2 linked regions of the Solwaraspora sp. WMMD1047 genome follow. The protein of the gene in region 1 interacts with the protein of each later gene in a pairwise test. Links are inferred from orthologs where the notes say so. Each region holds a gene or a part of one and is shown on either strand. Other genes may lie near its edges. The genes, in order: O7627_RS00950 and O7627_RS18455.

Evidence for each region.
Region 2: the proteins of O7627_RS00950 (region 1) and O7627_RS18455 interact in binary tests that used the Escherichia coli proteins (3 or more experiments, as listed by UniProt). The link is inferred for Solwaraspora sp. WMMD1047 from one-to-one orthologs.

The regions. Positions count from the first base shown.
Region 1 is NZ_JARUBL010000001.1:203,426-213,116, forward strand. The notes cover bases 4,024-6,967. They hold O7627_RS00950 (YegS/Rv2252/BmrU family lipid kinase), read right to left. Parts: upstream 5,978-6,967; coding sequence 5,069-5,977; downstream 4,024-5,068. Other genes in these bases: O7627_RS00935 (helix-turn-helix transcriptional regulator), read right to left, coding at 4,024-4,106; O7627_RS00940 (hypothetical protein), read left to right, coding at 4,181-4,399; O7627_RS00945 (Uma2 family endonuclease), read left to right, coding at 4,685-5,053; O7627_RS00955 (hypothetical protein), read left to right, coding at 6,147-6,725; O7627_RS00960 (protein phosphatase 2C domain-containing protein), read right to left, coding at 6,795-6,967. Outside these bases: O7627_RS00920 (AAA family ATPase), read left to right, coding at 1-203; O7627_RS00925 (TIR-like protein FxsC), read left to right, coding at 196-3,126; O7627_RS00930 (DUF397 domain-containing protein), read right to left, coding at 3,155-3,343; more of O7627_RS00935, read right to left, coding at 3,330-4,023; more of O7627_RS00960, read right to left, coding at 6,968-7,529; O7627_RS00965 (LuxR family transcriptional regulator), read left to right, coding at 7,592-8,632; O7627_RS00970 (SCO2524 family protein), read left to right, coding at 8,787-9,691. UniProt on the Escherichia coli protein: In vitro phosphorylates phosphatidylglycerol but not diacylglycerol; the in vivo substrate is unknown.
Region 2 is NZ_JARUBL010000001.1:4,054,608-4,064,335, forward strand. The notes cover bases 3,951-6,931. They hold O7627_RS18455 (citrate synthase), read right to left. Parts: upstream 6,093-6,931; coding sequence 4,809-6,092; downstream 3,951-4,808. Other genes in these bases: O7627_RS18450 (glycosyltransferase family 4 protein), read left to right, coding at 3,951-4,724; O7627_RS18460 (sulfatase-like hydrolase/transferase), read right to left, coding at 6,328-6,931. In the rest of the region: treY (malto-oligosyltrehalose synthase), read right to left, coding at 1-778; glycogen debranching protein GlgX, read right to left, coding at 780-2,897; more of O7627_RS18450, read left to right, coding at 3,315-3,950; more of O7627_RS18460, read right to left, coding at 6,932-8,466; O7627_RS18465 (class I SAM-dependent methyltransferase), read right to left, coding at 8,459-9,728.

The sequences.
Region 1 (9,691 bases):
CGCACCTGGAGGGGGTCGACGTCGAGAGCGAGCCAATCGTCGAGCTCATCGAGCAGTTCGTCGCCCGGACCCGGTCCGGCGACCTGCTCGCGCTCGACCAACTCCTCAACGCGGTCTTCGTGGTGATCGGCGGCGCCGCTCCGGTGGGTTACCAGCGCGACCAGGTGATGAAATACCTGCTCCGCGAGCTCTCCGGTGCCTGACCTCGCCGACGGCGCACTCGACTGGGCGGTCCAGGCCATCCGGCACCTCGGGCCTGCCCTGGACGCGACCAATATCGCCGAAGCGCTGTGGCTGGCCGCCACCATCCGTGCCCCAGATTCGGTTGAGGACCGAGAATCGCCAGACCCCCACACACTGCTTCAGGCGAAAAACCCGGACCCTGGCCGGCCGGACCGGTCGTCGGCGACGCTCAACCTCTACGACACGGCCGACCAACCATCAAACCCTGCCGACCAGAACTTGCGAGTACGGGGCGCGACCGCGCTGCCGGCTGCACTCGACGTCGAGCGAGCATTGCGGGCTTTTCGGCGGCCATGGCCTAGCGGCCGGCGCCAGCAACTCGACCTGGGGACGACCGTCGAGAGATACGCCCAGACCGGCCAACTGATTCCGATCATGCGGCCGGCTCCCGAACGCTGGTTCGAGGTAGCGGTCGTCGTCGACGGTTCACCTTCGATGTCCGTCTGGCAATCGACCGTTCATGCGCTGGTACGGACGCTGCGTCATACCGGCGCGTTCCGATCCGTCCGGTCCTGGAAGCTCACGGTGAACGACAGCGGGCCCGCGCTCGCCGACCAGGCGACGGGTCGGACGATCCACGTCAGCCGGTTGAGGACACCCGATAAGCGCCTGCTGGTGCTTGTTATCTCCGACTGTGCGGGCGATTCATGGCAGGAATCGAGGACCTGGCGAGCCGTCTGGGACTGGTGCCGCCGCACGCCGACCGCCCTTATCAATCCGCTGAGCCCGACCCTGTGGCGTCGCACAGGGCTGTCGCTGCCCGGAGCCACGGTCCACGCGTCGCGCATCGGTACGGCGAATCGCGAGCTGCACTACTTTCTTCCCACCCTGTTGCGCCTATCGACCAGCTCTGATGGCTGGCTTCCCGTCCCGGTCCTCACGTTGACGCCCCATTCGATCTCACGCTGGGCGGATACGCTGATGCGTCTCGATCCCCGGGGGTGCGAGGTGGTGCTGGTGCCCAGTTCCGGCCGCGTCGACCGGCTGGCTGACCGTTCGATCCCCGACTCGAACCCGATCGACCGGGTGGCGCGCTTCCGCCATATCGCGTCCGAGAATGCCGTCCGGCTCGCCGCCCTCTGCGCGCCACATAGCGCGGTCAGCATCGAGCACCTGCATCTTCTCCGCCAAGAGGTGGTCCCACTGGCCACCGTCAGCGATATGGCCGAGGTACTGGTTGGCGGAATCGGAACTGTCGTCTCTGAGGTCGACGGTCCGGTCTTCCATCTCTACCCGGACGCTCGTCCAGCCCTGAGCGCGCTGCTCACTGCGAACGACGCCTGGCGCGCATACGAGGTGGTCAGCAGGTACGTCGAACGGAATTTCACTCCGTCCGGTCAGTTGACCTTGGCCGTCGGAGGTCAGACCGAATTGTCTGTGCCTGGCCGTCACCCGCTCGCGGACGCGTCACACGACATCCTGCGTCTCCTCGGCGTCACGCCACCGGACCAGGATCCGATCACGATAGAAACGGCCAGTAGGTCATTGACCGGAGGCGGGACACGCTTCACGAGCAGTCGGCCGCCGAAGCCTCCGTGGCAGTCTCCGGCCGGTGGCAACGATGTGGAGCAGGAGGTGCCGCGGCGGCCCCGGCTTTACTTCTTCCTCAGTTATGCGCGCAGTGACGATGATCCGTACGTCGAGCAGTTCTTCCGGGATCTCTGTGGTGAGGTGCGGGTGCGGGCGGGGTTGGCCAGCAGTGAGGAGGTCGGCTTCTTCGATACCCACAGCATCGGTATCGGGGCGACCTGGTCGTCGGAGTTGGTGGATGCGTTGGCCGAGTCCGGCACGTTTGTCGCGCTCTGCTCGCCGCGGTACTTCGTCAGTGAGGCGTGCGGTCGGGAGTGGCAGATCTTCACCGAGCGGGTCGAGCGGCATCAACTGGCCACCGGCTCCCGGTCTCGCACGATCATTCCGGCGTTCTGGTTGCCGCCGCGTCAGGTGCCGGAGGCAGTGCAGCGGCTGCAGTACGACAGCGCCGCGTTCGGGGAGGGGTATCGCCGAGACGGTCTGCGGCAGTTGCTGCGGCTGAGTCGTAACCAGGACGAGTACATCGAACTGCTGGCGGTGCTCGCCGATCAGATCGTGGAGAACGTCGACACCGATCCGTTGCCGCCGATTCCGCGGCAGGAGCGGGTGGAGTTCGTGGGGGTGCCGAGCGCTTTTCACCAAGCCGAAACGTCGATAGAGTCGCCAAGGGTAAACCGGCAAGGCGCCCTACGCGGACCGGATGGTCGCTCCCCGTACAGCCACGTAGTCCAGGACCATGTGCATTTCGTGATCGCAGCGCCGAATCGGCGGGAGGCGCGCGCGGTCCGACGCGATGTCGCCTACTACGGGGAGTACTCGGTCGAGTGGGCACCGTACCGGCCGACTTTCAGGCAACCGCTGGCTGATTTCGCCCGAGCGGTAGCTTCCAAGCGCAGGCTCACCTCCGAGGTGTCGCCATTGGCTGGGCACTGGACCAGGATGCCATCCAGGGGGATCGTGGTACTGCTGGTCGACTGCTGGGTGTGGCAGATCGCGACCTATCGCCGCGTTCTGTCGCAGTGGATAGAAACGCGGCGCTCCGAGTTGGTAACCACGGCGATGGTGCCGATCAACCCCGAGGATCGGGAGACCAGAGAGAACTGGCCTCAGCTCGCTGGCGGCCTGCGCCGCCTGTTCGCCCGAGGGACCAGCGCCGGTGAGGCCTTCGCCTTCCGGCCGGAGATCCTCAGTCACCGGGCCTTCGACGAGGACCTGCAGGTGGTGCTGGAAGTGGCCCGTAATCGCCTCTTCACTCTGCACAGCTCGGCAGAGGATGAGCCGTCATCACGCAGCTCACGTCGACCTGTTGTTGAGGCAGGGTTCCAGTTCGAAGGCGAGCCGGATGCGCCATGACCCATGATCTGGGACTTCGTTCGGCTCCCTACCGCTTGGCGGACTGGATGAAGGTCTGCCAGGTGGTGGGGGTGAAGGTGAGGGTGGGGCCGGGGCGGTCCTTGGAGTCGCGGACCAGGACGCGGCCGGGGAGATTGTCGGCCACCTCGACGCAGGCGCCCTGGTTGGAGCTGCTGCGGGTGCTGGTGCGCCAGCGGGGGCGCTCACTCGTACTCATCGGCCACCTTCTCGATCAGCTTGCGTGACAGGTCGACGGGCAGCGCCAGTCCGGAGACGATCTCCCAGGCCAATTCTAGTTTGGCGATGTCGTCGGCGTCGGTGGTGACGTCGCCGCGCAATGGACCGTCGACGTAGCCGACCCGCTGCCGGCCGGGCAGGGTGGCGAGCACGAACGCCCCGGCGAGGCCGGCGTGCAGGCCGGTGCCGTTCGGGATGACGAGCACCTGGGTCCGGGTCTGGTGGGTGGCGCTGATCAGGTGGTCGAGCTGGTCCTTCATCACCTCGGGCGGGCCGCAGCGCAGCGCGAACTCGCCGATGACGGCGGTCAGCATCGGCGGATCGGGGCGGCCGACGGTGGCCGCCTGCCGCTCGCGCCGGTCCTTGGTGGTGCGCTCGACCTCGCTCTCCGGCAGCCGGCCGCCGCGCAGCACCGCGCGGGTGTAGTCCTCGGTCTGGAGCAGGCCCGGGATCAGGCTGGGCTCGAACCAGCGCAGCATGGTGGCGCGGCTTTCGTGGTAGGTCCACGGGCGCAGCCAGAGCTCCGTCGCCTCGTCCCGTGCCGTCGCGACCGCCTCCCGGACCTTTCCCTCTGCGCCGAGGGCGAGGTCGAGTCGATCAGTGGTGTCGGGTTGCGGAATGAGCCGGCCATTCTCGATGGCCGTGATCAACGATGCGCTGACCTTGATCGATCTGGCGAGTTGGCGCTGGGTCAGTTTGCGTTCGGTGCGGAGCCGTCTGACGGTCTTCGGAAGCTCGCTCACCGGTATCACCCCCGTATACGAAAGGCGGGTCGGGCATTCGGCGGCCGGCGTTCGGCACTGGGACCCTGTCCGGCGTGCTCGGGAAGCCGGTGCCGGACGCGATCCCGGCCGACGTCGAAGCGGACACGCTGCGAACACTGCTCGCCCGACACGAGGCGAAGGACGAGAAGAACTGCCGCTGCGGCCTGCCACTCGGTGAGGAAACCGGGCTCTGCTTCTACGGCCGGCAGGCCCAGAAAAGGCTCTACAACCTGACGCTGGACCGGCGCGCCGCCGACGACCCGAACGCCTAGCCGACCGAAAAGATCGTCAGGACATTCAGCACGCCCAGCGCCGAAATAGCGTGCCCAATGTCCTGACGATCTTTCTGTAGCGAAACTACATTGAGGGGTCATGAGCGCTGATGCAGTCGGCATGCATATGCCCGCCATCGTGACGCTCGACGACGTGGCGGCGATGAACGCCGCGGACTCGAACGGTCACCGTTACGACACCAGCCCCGAAGGGGTCCTGTCGGTCACGCCCCCACCCGACTCCGAACACGCGAGATCGCCAGCAGGCTGTTCGCCTGGCTCATCATGGCCGGCTGGCCGGCCGAGCAGGTGTTGCAGGCCGCCGGGGTGCGGATTCCGGGGCCGGACGGGGATGGCGGCCGGATCCCCGACCTCAGCGTCTGGCGCAAGCAACCGCCCCGCCGCGTCTGGCTGTCGGCCCCCGACATCCTCCTCGTCGTCGAGATCGTCTCACCGGGGTCGGAGGCGATGGACTCGGTGACCAAGCTCCGCGAGTACGCCGCGGTGGGCATCCCGCATTACTGGGTGGTCGACCGGGACGACGCTCAGACGGCCACCCTGCACCGCCTGACCGGGCTTGGCGGCTACCAGGAGCAGGCGAAGCTGCCGCTGGCCTGGCTGTTGCAGACCGCGCCCGGCGACCATCTCGACTAGAACCGACCAGACCGCCTAGACCTCGGCGGGGTCGGGCACCGGGACGCGGACCGTGATCGCGGCGGGCACCACCCTGACCTTCAGCTTGCGGGTTGCGCCCTGCTCGCCGCCGTCCAGCTCGTAGGTGGTCTTCTCGGCCAGCCGCACGGTCACCTTGCTGGCTCGGGTGACCTGCACGAACGGGGACTTCTCCGTCCGGCCGACCGCCATCCGGCCGATCGTGCGGGCCCAGTCCAGCGGGCCGTGCGCGGTGGCCACGCCGACCTCCAGCCGGCCGTTGTCCGGCTCCGCGTCGTCGAACGCCTCGATCCCACCGGTGATCATGCTGACGTTGCCGAACAGCACGCAGGTCGCGTCGCCGGAGTACCACTTCCGGCCGTCCACCTTGATCTTCGTCGGCACCGACTCGTCCCGCACGTGCCGCAGCCCGGTGAGGACGTACGCGAGCTTGCCGGCCCGGTCCTTCAGGCCCCGGTCGGCGTCCCCGATCAACTCGCCGTCGAAGCCTGCGCCGGCCATCACCGCGAAGTGCTGACCGTTCACCTTGCCGAGGTCGATCGCCCGGGGCCGGCCGTGGAAGGCGATCTCGACCGCCTTCTCCAGATCCTCCGGGATGCCCAGGTTGGTGGCGAGCAGGTTCGCCGTACCGGCCGGGATGATCGCGGTCTGCACGTCGCGGCCGGCGAGGGCGTCCATGCACCGCTGCACCATCCCGTCGCCGCCCCAGACGAGCACCAGTTCGGCGCCCTTCTCGACCGCCTTGCGGGCCTTCTTTGGGGCTTTGCGGCTTTTCGGCACCTCGTACCAGATGGGGTTTTCTATGCCCCGGTCGGCGAGCAGCCGGCGCAGCTCGGGCAGGCCGCCGCCGAGGGACTTCCGGCGGTGGGCGACGACGGCGACTCGGGGCGCTGCTGGCTGTTTCATGCCATCCCGCTTACCCAACCGGCCGCCGGAGCTACCGCGCCGCCGCGCCTCGGCCAGCCGATGGGGCCCCGGCGCCTGGCCGGGGTGGGTGGGCGGCGAGCCCGGAACCCTGTGCAACACTCCCGGCCGACGCCCTTCCCTCCGACCGGGCGAACGACAGGGGACGACGATGAACATCGAGACACTCCAGGCCCAGCGCCAACTGATCGTGCGCCAGCGGATCCGGCTCATGGTCAACCAGTACGAGGTCCTGGCCGCCGGACCGGACGGCGGCGAGGGCGAACTACTGGCGTACGCGCAGCAGAAGCGGATGGCCTTCCGTGAGCAGGTGACGCTCTACAGCGACGACACCAAGCAGCAGCCGGTGCTCGGCTTCAAGGCCCGCCAGGTCCTCGACCTCGCCGCCACCTACGACGTGACGGACGCCGGTGGCAGCGCGATCGGCCTGTTCCGCAAGGACTTCAAGCAGTCGCTGCTGCGCTCCACCTGGCACCTTGAGCAGCCCGGCCTGGGCGCGATGATCGGCCAGGAGCGGAACATGGCGGTCGCCATCCTGCGGCGGTTCGTCGACTCGCTCTCCTGGCTGCCGTACCACTTCGACTTCGTGCTGGACGGCCAGCCGGCCTTCTCCGTGATCAAGAAGTTCGGCCTGCGGGACAAGTACGTGGTCGAGATCCACAACCCGGGCCTCGACCGGCGCCTGGTGGTCGCGATGGCGGTCGCGCTGGACGCCCTGCAGAGCCGCTGAGCGTGGACCCCGGGACGGGTGGTCGGACTCCCGCGACAGCGGGGGTCCGCCCCCGTCCGGCCTCGTCCGTCACCCGGCCGGCGGGGCCGGCTCGGTCTCGACGTCGGCCACCACGACCGTGACGTTGTCCGGCGCGCCCGCCTGATGGGCCAGCTTGACCAACTGCTCCCCGCACTGGTGCCGGTCGGCCCAGTGTGCCAGGGTCTGCCCGATCGCCTGGTCGTCGACCACATCGGAGAGCCCGTCACTGCAGAGCAGCAGCCGGTCACCGGCGGCGGCCGGGACGGTGTCGATGCTCGGCGCCAGCCCGGCGCCCTGCACCGCCCGGGTGACAAGCGAGCGCTGCGGATGCCGGCGGGCCTCCGCCGAGGTCAACACCCCCTGGTCGACAAGCGCCTGGACGAGAGTGTCGTCTCTGGTCAGTCGTCGCAGCGTGGCGCCGCGCAGCAGATAACCCCGGGAGTCGCCGACATGTGCGACGGTGAGAAGTGTGTCGGCCAGCAGTACCGCGGTGATGGTGGTGCCCATCCCGTCCCGTGCCGGGTCGGCCTCGACCGCCGCCCGGATCTGGAGATTCGCCGTCTCGACCGCGCCGTTGAGCGCGGCGACCGGGTCGTCGGCCGGCGCCCACTCCAGCGCCGCCAGCGCTCGGATCGCGATCTCGCTGGCCACCTCGCCGGCCGGCAGCCCGCCCATCCCGTCCGCCACCGCGATCAGCCGGCTACCGGCGTGCGCGGCGTCCTCGTTCTCGGGCCGGACCAGGCCGGGATCGGTGACGGCCACCGCGCGCAGGATCAGGCTCATGCGTCGATCTTGCCAAGAACTCCCCGGATCCGTCTCTACGCAGTACTGCGTAGGGTGAAGCGATGATGCCGGTCTCCATGGTCGGGCGCGCCGGCGAGTTGGCCGAGCTCGTCCGCGCCTGGTCGGCCGTGGTCGACCGGCGACCGGGACGGGCCGCCCGCACGGTGGTGGTCACCGGCGCCGGTGGGGTCGGCAAGAGCCTGTTGATCGCCTCCGCCCTGGACGCCCTGATCCCCCGGCCGAGCGCGGTGCTCTCCGGCTCGGCCCGGGTGCACTCGCCGGCCCCCTACGACTGGCTCGCCGCGGTGTTGACCGGCTGCGACACCCGAAATCTGCCGTTGCCGGCGGACGCGTTGGCCTGGCTCGCCCAGCACCCGAACGCGCCCCGCGAGCGGTACGCCCCGGACGCGCTGCTGCGGCTGGCCGTCCGTACCGTCCGGGCCCTGGTCGGCGCCGGCCCGGCGGTGCTGGTGGTGGAGGACCTGCACGCGCTCGACCCGGCGAGTCTCAACCTGGTCGGCGAGCTGGCCGCCGCGCCGGAGCTGCCGGTCCTGCTCATCGCCGCCAGCCGACCGGCGGCGTCCGCGGTCTCGCCGGAACTCACCCGGCGGACCCTGGCCCGGCTCTGCGGGGTTGCCGGCGCGGTCCGGCAGCACCTCGACGAGCTGACCCGGACCGAGGTGGCCGAGGTGCTGGCCCAGGTCTATCCCGACCAGAAGGTGCCCGCCACGGTGACGGCCGCGGTCTGGCAACGCACCGGCGGCAACCCGTACCGGTTGATCGAATACCTGGCCACGGACGGCCGGCGCGGGCTGGCGGGCCTGGCGGACCGGCCGGCGCCGGCCCGCCCGGCGCCCCGCCGGCCGGTCAACGCCGGCCCGGCCGGGGTCCCCGCCGAGTTGACCGGTCGGGAGATCGAGGTGCTCGGCTGCCTGGCCGCCGGCATGTCGAACAAGCAGGTTGCCCGCTCGCTCGGAATCTCGATCCGCACGGTCACCGTGCACGTGTCGAACCTGCTCCGCAAGACCGGTTCGGCGTCGCGGACCGAGGCCGCCCTCTGGGCCCTCGAACACCAGTTCAATGATCCGGCCGGCCGTCCCTGACGATCCGGCCGACGGCTTGACGCGTACGCCATCATTGGGGGAGAGGGCTGTGTCTACTTTGTCTCTCCCGGGAAGCTCCGGCGTCCCAGCCACATAAACACGAGCGGCGCTCGCAGGTCAGACGGCGAAATCGGCGGATGGTGGTGCGCGAAAGATGAGGATTCGACCTCGTCAGGAGTTGTTGGAGATCTGGGCAGCCACCGTACGGGCGTCCTGGAAGGATGGTGCCTGGCAGTGGGGGGGACGGAACGAGCCGAACTCGATAAGTGATGCCGAGCAACTGCTCTGTCTCCTTCTCCCGGCCACCCAGGAAAGCACCTTCAAGATAGACAATCCGGATCAGACGGCCGAGGCGATGATCAGGGCGCTCCGCCCGCTCGGAAACGCCAGCCAGATCCCGCAGGTCTTGATCAGGGTGCTGACCGAGTACTTCCTCAGGTACACCGACGCTTCCGGTACGCCCGTATTTTCAGGTGGCTCGTATTTCCCCAGCGACGACGACGGCCCGCACCCCACCGAGCAGCAGTTGCAGCTGGACATCGTGGACTCCTTCGCGGTGTCGGTCACCCTCTCCCTGGCCACCATCGGTTTCGCGAAGGTCTTCCGGAACGCGGTCCGGCGGGAGGAGATCCACCGGGAGATCGCCACCTTGGAGGAGCTGGCCAGTGCCCGGCTGAGTGCGGCCATGGTCGGACTGCTCCGCAGCTTCGCGGTGAACGTCTTCGACCTCGACTCGCGTGAGGGACAGGCGCTGGTCCGCACCCTCAACCAGGACAACATGCCGCCGCGTCAGGTCGTCGCCAAGCTCCGCAAGGAACTGCTCGAGACGATCGCCAGCTTCCGCGAGGTCATGATCGGATCCGGCCAGGTCGCCGACCTGGAGAGCACGAGCCGGCTCTTCGAGTGCGGATGGTCCTGGGGGATCGTCCGGGACGCGCCGGAGGTGGAGAACACCGAACCGATCGGCGAGCAGCGTAAGGGTGTGGCGCCGGAGGAGCCGTACCTCTACTTCACCGTGATCGCGATCGACGCCATCGAGGACCTCTTCTCCGAACGCAC
Region 2 (9,728 bases), 3.9 Mb from region 1 along the record:
GCCAGGCGGCCGGCGCGGCGGCCCGCAGCCGGGCCAGGTAGCCGGCCGGGTCACGCAGCCCGTCCGGGTGGTCCACCCGGATGCCGTCGACCTCGCCGGCGGCGAACCAGCGCAACGGTTCGGCGTGCGTGGCCTCGAAGACCGCCGGCTCCTCGACCCGCAGCCCGGCCAGCCCGGACACCGCGAAGAACCGCCGGTAGTTGAGCTGGTCGTCGCACCGCCAGGAGACCAGCCGGTAGTGCTGCCGGTCGTGCACCGCCGCCGGGTCGTCCCCGGGCCCGGCGGTGCCGTCGGCGAGCGGGAAGCGGTGCTCGTGGTAGCGCAGCTCGCCGTCGACGACCCGCAGGTCAGCCAGCGCGTCCGGGGTGTCGGCGAGCACCGGCAGCACCAGCCGCCCCCGCGACCAGTCGATGTCGAACCAGGTGGCGTACGCCGAGTCCTGTCCCCGGCGCAACAGGTCCCACCAGGCCGGGTTGGCCGCCGGTACGGCGACCCCGGCGTGGTTGGGGACGATGTCGATGACCAGGCCGAGGCCGGCCGCCCGCAGCGCGGCGACCAACCGGCGGCGGGCCGGTTCGCCCCCCAGCTCCGGGTTCACCGCCCGGTGGTCGACGACGTCGTAGCCGTGCGCGGACCCCGGCGTGGCGGCCAGCAGCGGGGCGCTGTAGAGGTGGCTCACCCCCAGGTCGGCCAGGTAGCCGGCGACCTCGGCGGTGCGGTCCAGGTCGAAGTCGGGGCGGACCTGGATCCGGTAGCTGGCGCTGACCGGCCGCGCCATCTCAGGGCCGCCGTTCGAGGACCAGCAGGGAGCGGTCCGTGACCCGCACCCGGCCGCCGGGCTCGACCAGCTCCTGGCTGTCGGAGGCAGGTTCCGCGGTGCTGATCACCGGCTGCCACTTCTGGCCGTAGTCGTCGCCCGGCAGGATGAAGTCGAGCGGGGCGTCGTGGGCGTTGAAGCAGAGCAGGAACGAGTCGTCGACGTGCCGCTGGCCGTACTGGCCGCGTTCCCGGATGCCCTCGCCGTTGACGAAGAGCAGCACCGCCCGGCCGAAGTCGTTGTTCCAGTCCTCCGCGGTCATCTCCCGGCCGTCGGGGGTGAACCAGGCCAGGTCGGGCAGCGGGGCGCCGGCGATCCGGGTGGCCACCGGCAGACCGGTGAAGAACCGGCGGCGGTGGAAGACCTGGTGCCGGGCCCGGAACGCGGTGAGGGACCGGACGAAATCCAGCAGGTGGGTGTCGGCGTTCTCCCAGTCCACCCAGGCCAGCTCGCTGTCCTGGCAGTAGGCGTTGTTGTTGCCCTGCTGGGTCCGCCCCAGTTCGTCGCCGTGGCCGAGCATCGGCACGCCCTGCGACAGCAGCAGGGTGGCCAGGAAGTTGCGGCGCTGCCGGGCCCGCAGCGCGAGCACGTCCGGATCCTCGGTGGGTCCTTCCACGCCGCAGTTCCAGGACCGGTTGTGGCTCTCGCCGTCGCGGTTCTCCTCGCCGTTGGCCTTATTGTGCTTGTCGTTGTAGGCGACCAGGTCGGCCAGGGTGAACCCGTCGTGGCAGGTGACGAAGTTGATGCTGTGGAACGGCCGGCGCCCGTCGTCCTGGTAGAGGTCGGCCGAGCCGGAGATCCGGGAGGCGAACTCGGCGAGGGTGGCCGGTTCGCCCCGCCAGAAGTCCCGCACGGTGTCGCGGTACTTGCCGTTCCACTCGGTCCAGACCGGCGGGAAGTTGCCGACCTGGTAGCCGCCGGGGCCGATGTCCCACGGCTCGGCGATCAGCTTGACCTGGCTGACAACGGGGTCCTGCTGCACCACCTCGAAGAAGGTGGAGAGGCGGTCCACCTCGTAGAACTCCCGGGCCAGGGTGGCCGCCAGGTCGAACCGGAAGCCGTCGACGTGCATCTCCTGCACCCAGTACCGCAGCGAATCCATGATCAGTTGCAGTGAGTGGGGGCTGCGCACGTTGAGGCTGTTGCCGGTGCCGGTGTAGTCGACATAGTGCCGCCGGTCATCCTCGGCGAGCCGGTAGTAGCTGGGGTTGTCGATGCCCTTGAAGCCGAGCGTCGGGCCGAGGTGGTTGCCCTCCGCGGTGTGGTTGTAGACCACGTCGAGGATCACCTCGATGCCGGCGGCGTGCAGCGCCTTCACCATGCCCCGGAACTCCTGCGTCTGCTGGCCGAGCCGGCCCATCGCGGAGTAGCCGTGGTACGGCGCGAAGAAGCCGATCGTGTTGTAGCCCCAGTAGTTGCGCAGCCCGAGGTCGGCCAGCCGGTGGTCGTGGACGAACTGGTGCACCGGCATCAACTCCAGCGCGGTCACCCCCAGCCGCTTCAGGTGCTCGATCACCGCGGGGTGGGCGATGCCGGCGTACGTGCCGCGCAGCTCCTCCGGCACGTCCGGGTGCCGGCGGGTCAACCCCCGCACGTGCGCCTCGTAGATCATCGAGTGGTGGTACGGGGTCCGCGGCGGCCGGTCGTTGCCCCAGTCGAAGTACGGGTTGACCACGACCGCCTTCGGCATGTACTGGGCGGAATCGGTCTCCGACATCCGGTCCGGGTCGTCGAACTCGTAGTCGTAGACCGCCGGATGCCACTCGACGTCCCCGTCGATCGCCTTCGCGTACGGGTCGAGCAGCAGCTTGTGCGGGTTGCAGCGCAACCCGTTCGCCGGGTCGTACCGGCCGTGCACCCGGAAGCCGTACCGCTGGCCGGGCTCGATCCCGGGCAGGTAGGCGTGCCAGACGTAGGCGTCGACCTCGCGCAGCGGCACCCGCCGCTCGGTGCCGATGTCCCACTCGTCGAAGAGGCACAGCTCCACCGACTCGGCGACCTCGGAGAAGATCGCGAAGTTGGTACCCATTCCGTCGTAGGTGGCGCCCAACGGGTAGGGGTCACCCGGCCAGACCTGCATCTCGCTCCCTCGTCCGGTCGACGCGGCGCCCGTGCCCGGACGGCGCGACGCCGGTCGCCCGGAGCGGCGACCGGCGTTGGCCGGTATTGCCCCGGCGGCATTCGCTGCAATCCAGTGTCCCGGGGAGAGGGCCCGGTCGGTAGTCGAGGTGTCATCGGTCACCTTCGGCCCGCCGGAGGTGCGGTCGCGTCCCCGGTGCCCTATTTCTTGTAGGGGAGCCGTCCACCGCACCGAAGCGGCGGGACGGGTCCACTCGGCCGATCGGCCACCTCACCCGCACCGAACCGCCAAGCCCGCCACCGCGGCCGGCTTCCGGCTGCCCCGCGCCCGACGGCAGCCGGGCCAACGCGACCCGCCCGCAACAACGATCCGCCCCGCAACGAAGATCCCGCCTAGACCGAAGATGGAGACCGCATCGTGACGACCCGACGGGTCGGTGAGCAGCTCGCGAGCGCCCCGTGCCGCCCCTCCCCCACCTCCCGTTCGCACGTATCGATGGTCGCGGCACCGGATCAGACCGGGTCCGCGTCGCCGGACCGGCCGCGCCGCATCCTGATGCTCTCCTGGGAGTACCCGCCGGTCCTCGTCGGCGGACTCGGCCGACACGTCCACGCCCTCGCCACCAGCCTCGCCACCGCCGGCCACGACGTCACCGTCATCACCCGCCACGCCGACGGCGCCCCCCTGGAGGAATACACCGACGGCGTCCGCGTCATCCGCGCCCCCGAAGACCCCGTCGGATTCGCCCTGGCCACCCCCACCCTGCTCGCCTGGACCATGGCCTTCAACCACACCCTCACCCGCGCCGCCCTCCGCGCCGCCGACACCAGCGGCGGGTACGACATCATCCACGCCCACGACTGGCTCGTCGCCCACACCGCCGTCACCCTCAAAGAACACCTCAACCTCCCCCTGGTCACCACCATCCACGCCACCGAAGCCGGCCGACACCAGGGCTGGCTCCCCGACGACCTCAACAAGACCATCCACTCCGTCGAACACTGGCTCAGCCACGAATCCACCCGCCTCATCGTCTGCTCCGAATACATGCGCCAACAGGTCACCGGGCTGTTCGACGTGCCGGCCCGCCGGGTCGACGTGGTCCCCAACGGGGTCGAGGCGTACCGGTGGCAGGCCCCGGCGACCGCGGTGGCCGACGCCCGGCGGCGGTTCGCCGGGGACGGACCGCTGGTGACCTTCGCCGGCCGGCTGGTGTACGAGAAGGGCGTGCAGCACCTGATCGCGGCGCTGCCCCGGCTGCGGGCGGCGCACCCCGGGCTGCGGGCGGTGATCGCCGGCGACGGTCCGTACCGGCCGGCGTTGCAGGCCGAGGTCGACCGCCTCGGCCTGGGCGGCACGGTCGCCATGCCCGGCTTCCTGGGTGGGGTGGAGCTGCCCGCGATGATGGCGGCCTCGGACTGCTTCGCGGTGCCCAGCATCTACGAGCCGTTCGGGATGGTCGCGCTGGAGGGCGCCGCCGCCGGTGCCCCGCTCGCGGTCGCCGCCACCGGCGGCCTGGCCGAGATCGTCGAACCCGGCGTCACCGGGGTGACCTTCCCGCACAGCGACCCGGACGCGCTGGCCGGGGCGGTGCACGACCTGCTTGTCGACCAGGAGCGGACCCGGACGCTGGCCCGCCGGGCGCGGGGCATGGTGCGGGACCGGTACGGCTGGCCGAGCATCGCGCACCGCACGGCGGCCAGCTACGACACGGCGGTGGCGCTCTCCGCCACCGTCACCGCGGAGCAGGTGGCCGCCCGGATGGCCAACCCGGGTGTCGCGCCGATCCCGGAGGGCAACCTGCTGGCACTCGCCGGCGCCTACTGACCCGCTACCGACGACTCCGGGGTGGTCGTCGGGCCGAGTGGACTCGGCCCGACGACCACCCCGGGGCGGTCGCGGTGGGTGCGGTCAGCGGTTGTCGACCGGGACGTAGGCGCGCTCGGGGGCGCCGGTGTAGAGCTGGCGGGGCCGGCCGATCTTGGTCTCCGGGTCGGACATCATCTCCCGCCACTGGGCGATCCAGCCGGGCAGCCGGCCGAGCGCGAACAGCACGGTGAACATCTTGGTCGGGAAGCCCATCGCCTTGTAGATCAGGCCGGTGTAGAAGTCCACGTTCGGGTAGAGCTTGCGCGAGACGAAGAAGTCGTCGGCCAGCGCGATCTCCTCCAGCTGCAGGGCGAGGTCCAGCAGCGGATCGGGCTTGGACATCCGGCCGAGCACGTCCTGGGCGGCCTGCTTGACGATCGCGGCGCGAGGGTCGTAGTTCTTGTAGACCCGGTGGCCGAAGCCCATCAGCTTGACGCCCTGCTCCTTGGCCTTGACCTTGCGGACGAACGCGGCGACATCGCCGCCGTCGGCGTCGATCTGCTCCAGCATCTCCAGGACGGCCTGGTTGGCGCCGCCGTGCAGCGGGCCGAAGAGGGCGTTCACGCCCGCCGAGATGGACGCGAAGAGGTTCGCCTGACTGGAGCCGACCAACCGGACCGTCGAGGTGGAGCAGTTCTGCTCGTGGTCGGCGTGCAGCACGAAGAGCATGTCCAGCACCCGGGCGACGACCGGGTCGACCTCGTACTCCTCGGCCGGCACCCCGAACGTCATGCGGAGGAAGTTCTCCACGTAGTTGAGGGAGTTGTCCGGGTAGAGCATCGCCTGTCCGATGGACTTCTTGTACGCGTACGAGGCGATCGTCGGCACCTTGGCCATCAGCCGGACCGTGGAGATCTGCACGTGCTCGGCGTCGAACGGGTCGAGGCTGTCCTGGTAGAAGGTGGAGATCGCGCTCACCGCGGAGGAGAGCACCGCCATCGGGTGCGCCTCGCGGGGGAATCCGTCGAAGAACCGGCGCATCTCCTCGTGCAGCAGCGAGTGCCGGCGGATCTGCTCGGTGAAGGTGGCCAGCTCGGTGGCGTTCGGCAACTCACCGTAGATGAGCAGGTAGGAGACCTCCAGGAACGACGACTTCTCCGCCAACTGGTCGATCGGGTAGCCGCGGTAGCGGAGGATGCCGGCATCACCGTCGATGTAGGTGATGTCGGAGGAGCAGGCGGCGGTGTTGACGAAGCCCGGATCGTAGGTGACGTATCCGGTATCCTTCAGCAGCTTGCTGACACCGACGCCGGACGGCCCCTCCACGGCGGGATGTACCGGCATCGACAACTGGCCGTCGGGGTGCTCGAGTTTGACATCCGTCATGTGAGGTCCTCATTTCGGCGGCATGTCGTCGTTGAAATTGCCTTCACTTTTACCGTAATCGCATGGTGCGTGGGCCGCCCGGCGTGGTCCGGCTGTGAGGGATGCGTCACCTCGGCCCGATGGGGCGCCCGATGACGGGTGGGGCGGGCGGGAAAAGTCGGTCACCCACGAGTCGTGCCGCCCGCCGGGCGGCACGGACCGAAAATCTGCGGGTACGGCCGGTCAGGTGGTCCCGTCACCCGGGCGGGGTGGCCAGCCGGGTCAGCACCGGGCCGTCGGCCACCGCGAAGATCTCCAGCTGGTTGCCGCCGGGGCTGAACAGCGACTCGTCCGGCAGCAGGGCGGCGAACCGCCGCCCCTCCGGATCCGGTGGGACCACCGGGGCGACGGCGCCGATCCGGCCGTTGACCGCGACGGCGAGCAGCGTGCCGTCCGGAACCTGCTCGGCCACCGTGCCGTAGACCAGGGCCGGCAGCCGGCCGCTGTCCGGATCGATCCGCGCGAACTCCGCCCGGTTGGTGACCGTCACCGCGCCCCCGTCCCCGCCCTGCGCCACCGGCAGGTCGGCCACCGCCCGCCCGACCAGCTCGGGCAGCGGCGGGTCGGGCAGCGTCGGACCACCCACCCCGCTGGTCACTTCGGCGAAGGTGGCCGGACCGGGGATCTCCAGCCGGTCCCCCGGCTGGTCGTGGAAGTACTTCTCGGCGCGGTCGCGGGGCGCCGCCAGGCCGGAGACGCCGTCGGTCCGCCACGACACGGGTACGCCGGCCAGCTCGGCGACGGTCGGCAGCAGGTCGACGTGTTCCCAGTTGCGGTCGTCCACCGCCGCGGTGCGCTGGCCCGGCCGCTTGATGAAGGTCGGCACCCAGAGCACCTCGGCCGGCGACTGCCGGACCGCGTTCAGGCTGCGGCCCTGCACGCCCGGGGTGAAGCTGACCCCGTGGTCGGAGGTGAGCACCACCACCGCGTCGTCGTAGAGTCCGGTCTCCTCCAGCGTCCGCAGCGTCTCGCCGACCAGCCGGTCGGTGTACGCGACCTGCGCCAGGTGCCGCTGGTGGGCCAGCGACACCCACCAGTCACCGTCGTTGCGCATCCCCGGCCCGGATTCGTACCGGACGCCCGAGGGCAGGTAGTTCCACGGCGAGTGCGGCATCAGCAGGTGCAGGAAGTGCAGGGCGGGCCGGTCGGCGGGGCGCAGCTCGGCCAGGAAGTCGGTGAACCGGGCCGGCTGGTTCTCGTCGAGCCGGTCCCACCGGAACGTCGGGTCGGTCGGGTCCGGCGCCGGGGTCGGCGTGGGCGTGAGCCGCCCGCCGGTCGGCGAGCCGGCCTCCCGCCGGGTCTCCTCCCGATAGGCGGTCTCCGGGTCCCGGTCGCTGTCGTACGGCGAGACGATCTCCCACAGCAGCGTGGCGCTCTCCCGCAGCAGCACCGGCAGGCCGCCGCGGGTGGTCTCCCGCCGGTCCTCCGGGCAGACGCTGGGCGGGCAGAGCTGGCTGATGGTCTCCCGGACCCGCACGTCGTAGTCGGCGCCGAAGGCGGTGAAGAGGTTCTCCGGATACTGCGAGTAGTGCGGGGCCTGCTCCCGGCTCGGATACCGGCCGGTCAGCATGGCCGGCAGGGCGTACGGGGTCCAGCCGCTGACCGCGGTGGAGTTGCGGTACCAGGTCGACTCGCCGGCCAGCCGGGCGATGTTGGGGTAGCGCGTGGCGTCGATCGCGCCGCTGGAGTCCAGGAGGGAGACTAGCGGGAACTCGTCGAGGACCAGCATCACCACGGGCGGATGCGCGGCGTCCGGGCCGGCGTCGGCGGCGGCGCCGGGTTTCTGACCGGGCAGCACGACGGCCGACGAGGGGGAGGCGAAGACGAAGAGCAGCACGAAGACCGGCGTCCCGATGGAGGCCACCCGCAGCACCTGCCCGGGTACCCGCCAGCGCCGGTAGGCGTACCCGCCGGCCACCCCGACGGCCAGGGCCAGCAGGAGCAGCGGCACCCCGCGTACCGGGAGCAGGTGCTTGCCGACCTGGACGGCGAGCGCGGCGGTGAGCCCGCCGACGGTGCCGACCTGGACCCAGGCCCGGACCGCCGGGCCGGCCAGCCCGGTCAACGCGCCGGCCGCCCAGAGCAGCACCGGGGGCAGCAGCGCGAAGAGCGCCACCAGCACCAGCACGTCGGCCGACCCGGCGCCGTGGAACAGGAAGAAGTCGGGGCTCCGGCCGGTGACGTCGAGCAGCGGCTGGGTGATGACCAGGCCGCAGAGCGCCAGGATCTCCAGCAGCGCCCGCAGCTCGGCCCGTCGGCGGCCGCCCGCACCGTGGTCACCCCCACCGGCGCCCGTCGGACCGGCCGGGTCCGACGGGCGTGGTGGTTCAGTCATCCGGTATCCCGACGTAGAGGGTCCGGGTGCCCGACGGCAGCTCCTCCCGCCGGGCGATCGTGCACCGGGCGGCGAGCAGCCGTTCGAACTCGTCCCGCCGGTAGTCCGGGAAGAGCCCGGCGGGCTTGTTGGCCAGCAGCCGGCGGGCCATCGGATCCTCCGGGTGCACGAACTCGACCACCAGCCGGCCGCGCGGTCCGGCCGCGGCGAGGAAGCTGACCAGCCAGTCGACGACCTCGGCCAGCGGCACGTTGCGTCCGATCGCGAGGTGGTGGATCACGGCCAGCGCGAGCACCGCGTCGGCCTGCCCGCGGCTGGTCAGCGAGGCCCGTTCGACGCCCCGCCAGCCGCCGCCGGGCGACGGGTCCGCGAGGTCCATCACCAGCGGCAGGATCCGGCGCTCGCCGTCGGCGCGCAGCCGCTGGTAGAGCCGGTCGACCACTGCCGGGTCGCTCTCCAGCGCCAGCACGTACCCGGCGTGCCGGGCGGCGATGCTGGCGTACGTTCCGTCGTTGGCGCCGAGGTCCAGCACCAGGTCGGGGCCGCCGGCCTCGGCGAGCACCTCGTCGACGAACCGTTGCTTGTGCGCCCGGTCGGCGTCGGAGTAGGTGCAGGTCTCCTGGTAGTCCGCCCAGTGGCTGGCCGGCGGTTGCCAGTCGAGCCGGTCGACCAGCTTGCGCACGGCGCGGACGGTGGCCAGCACCAGCTCACGTGAGAAGCCGGCGTCTCGCAGCTGGCCGCGTACCGCGTCGGTGCTGTTCGCGGCGTTGCGGTTCTGCATCGCGTCGTGCAGGTGGACGTGCTTGAGCACGCCGGCCCGGAACCGGCGGGTGCCGCCGAACATCCGGCGCATCTGCCCGGCCTCCACCCCGTCGACCCGGGACCGCAGCCAGGGCTGGAAGTCCAGGCCGAGATGCGCCTGGAGCATCAGGGGGTAGAGCATCGTCTGGCAGAACTGCCGGTAGCCGGCCCAGGGCTCACCGTCGCGGGCCGCCTCGAACGAGCCGATGTCGATGAACAACGGCTCCGACCCGCGCCACTGCACGTTGTAGGCCGAGCCGTCCTTGGTGGTGAAGCCGGCCGCCAAGGCCTCCCGGAGGATGTCCAGGTGCAGCAGCGCGGCGTCCCGCAGCATCGCGAACGACCACTCGTACGGATACGAGACGAACGGCACCCGTTCGTGGCGCAGGACGGTGCTCCAGTCCGCGCCGACGCCGGCCGGCAGCTCGGTCGGGTCGACCGCCTCGGTGGCGCAGATCCTG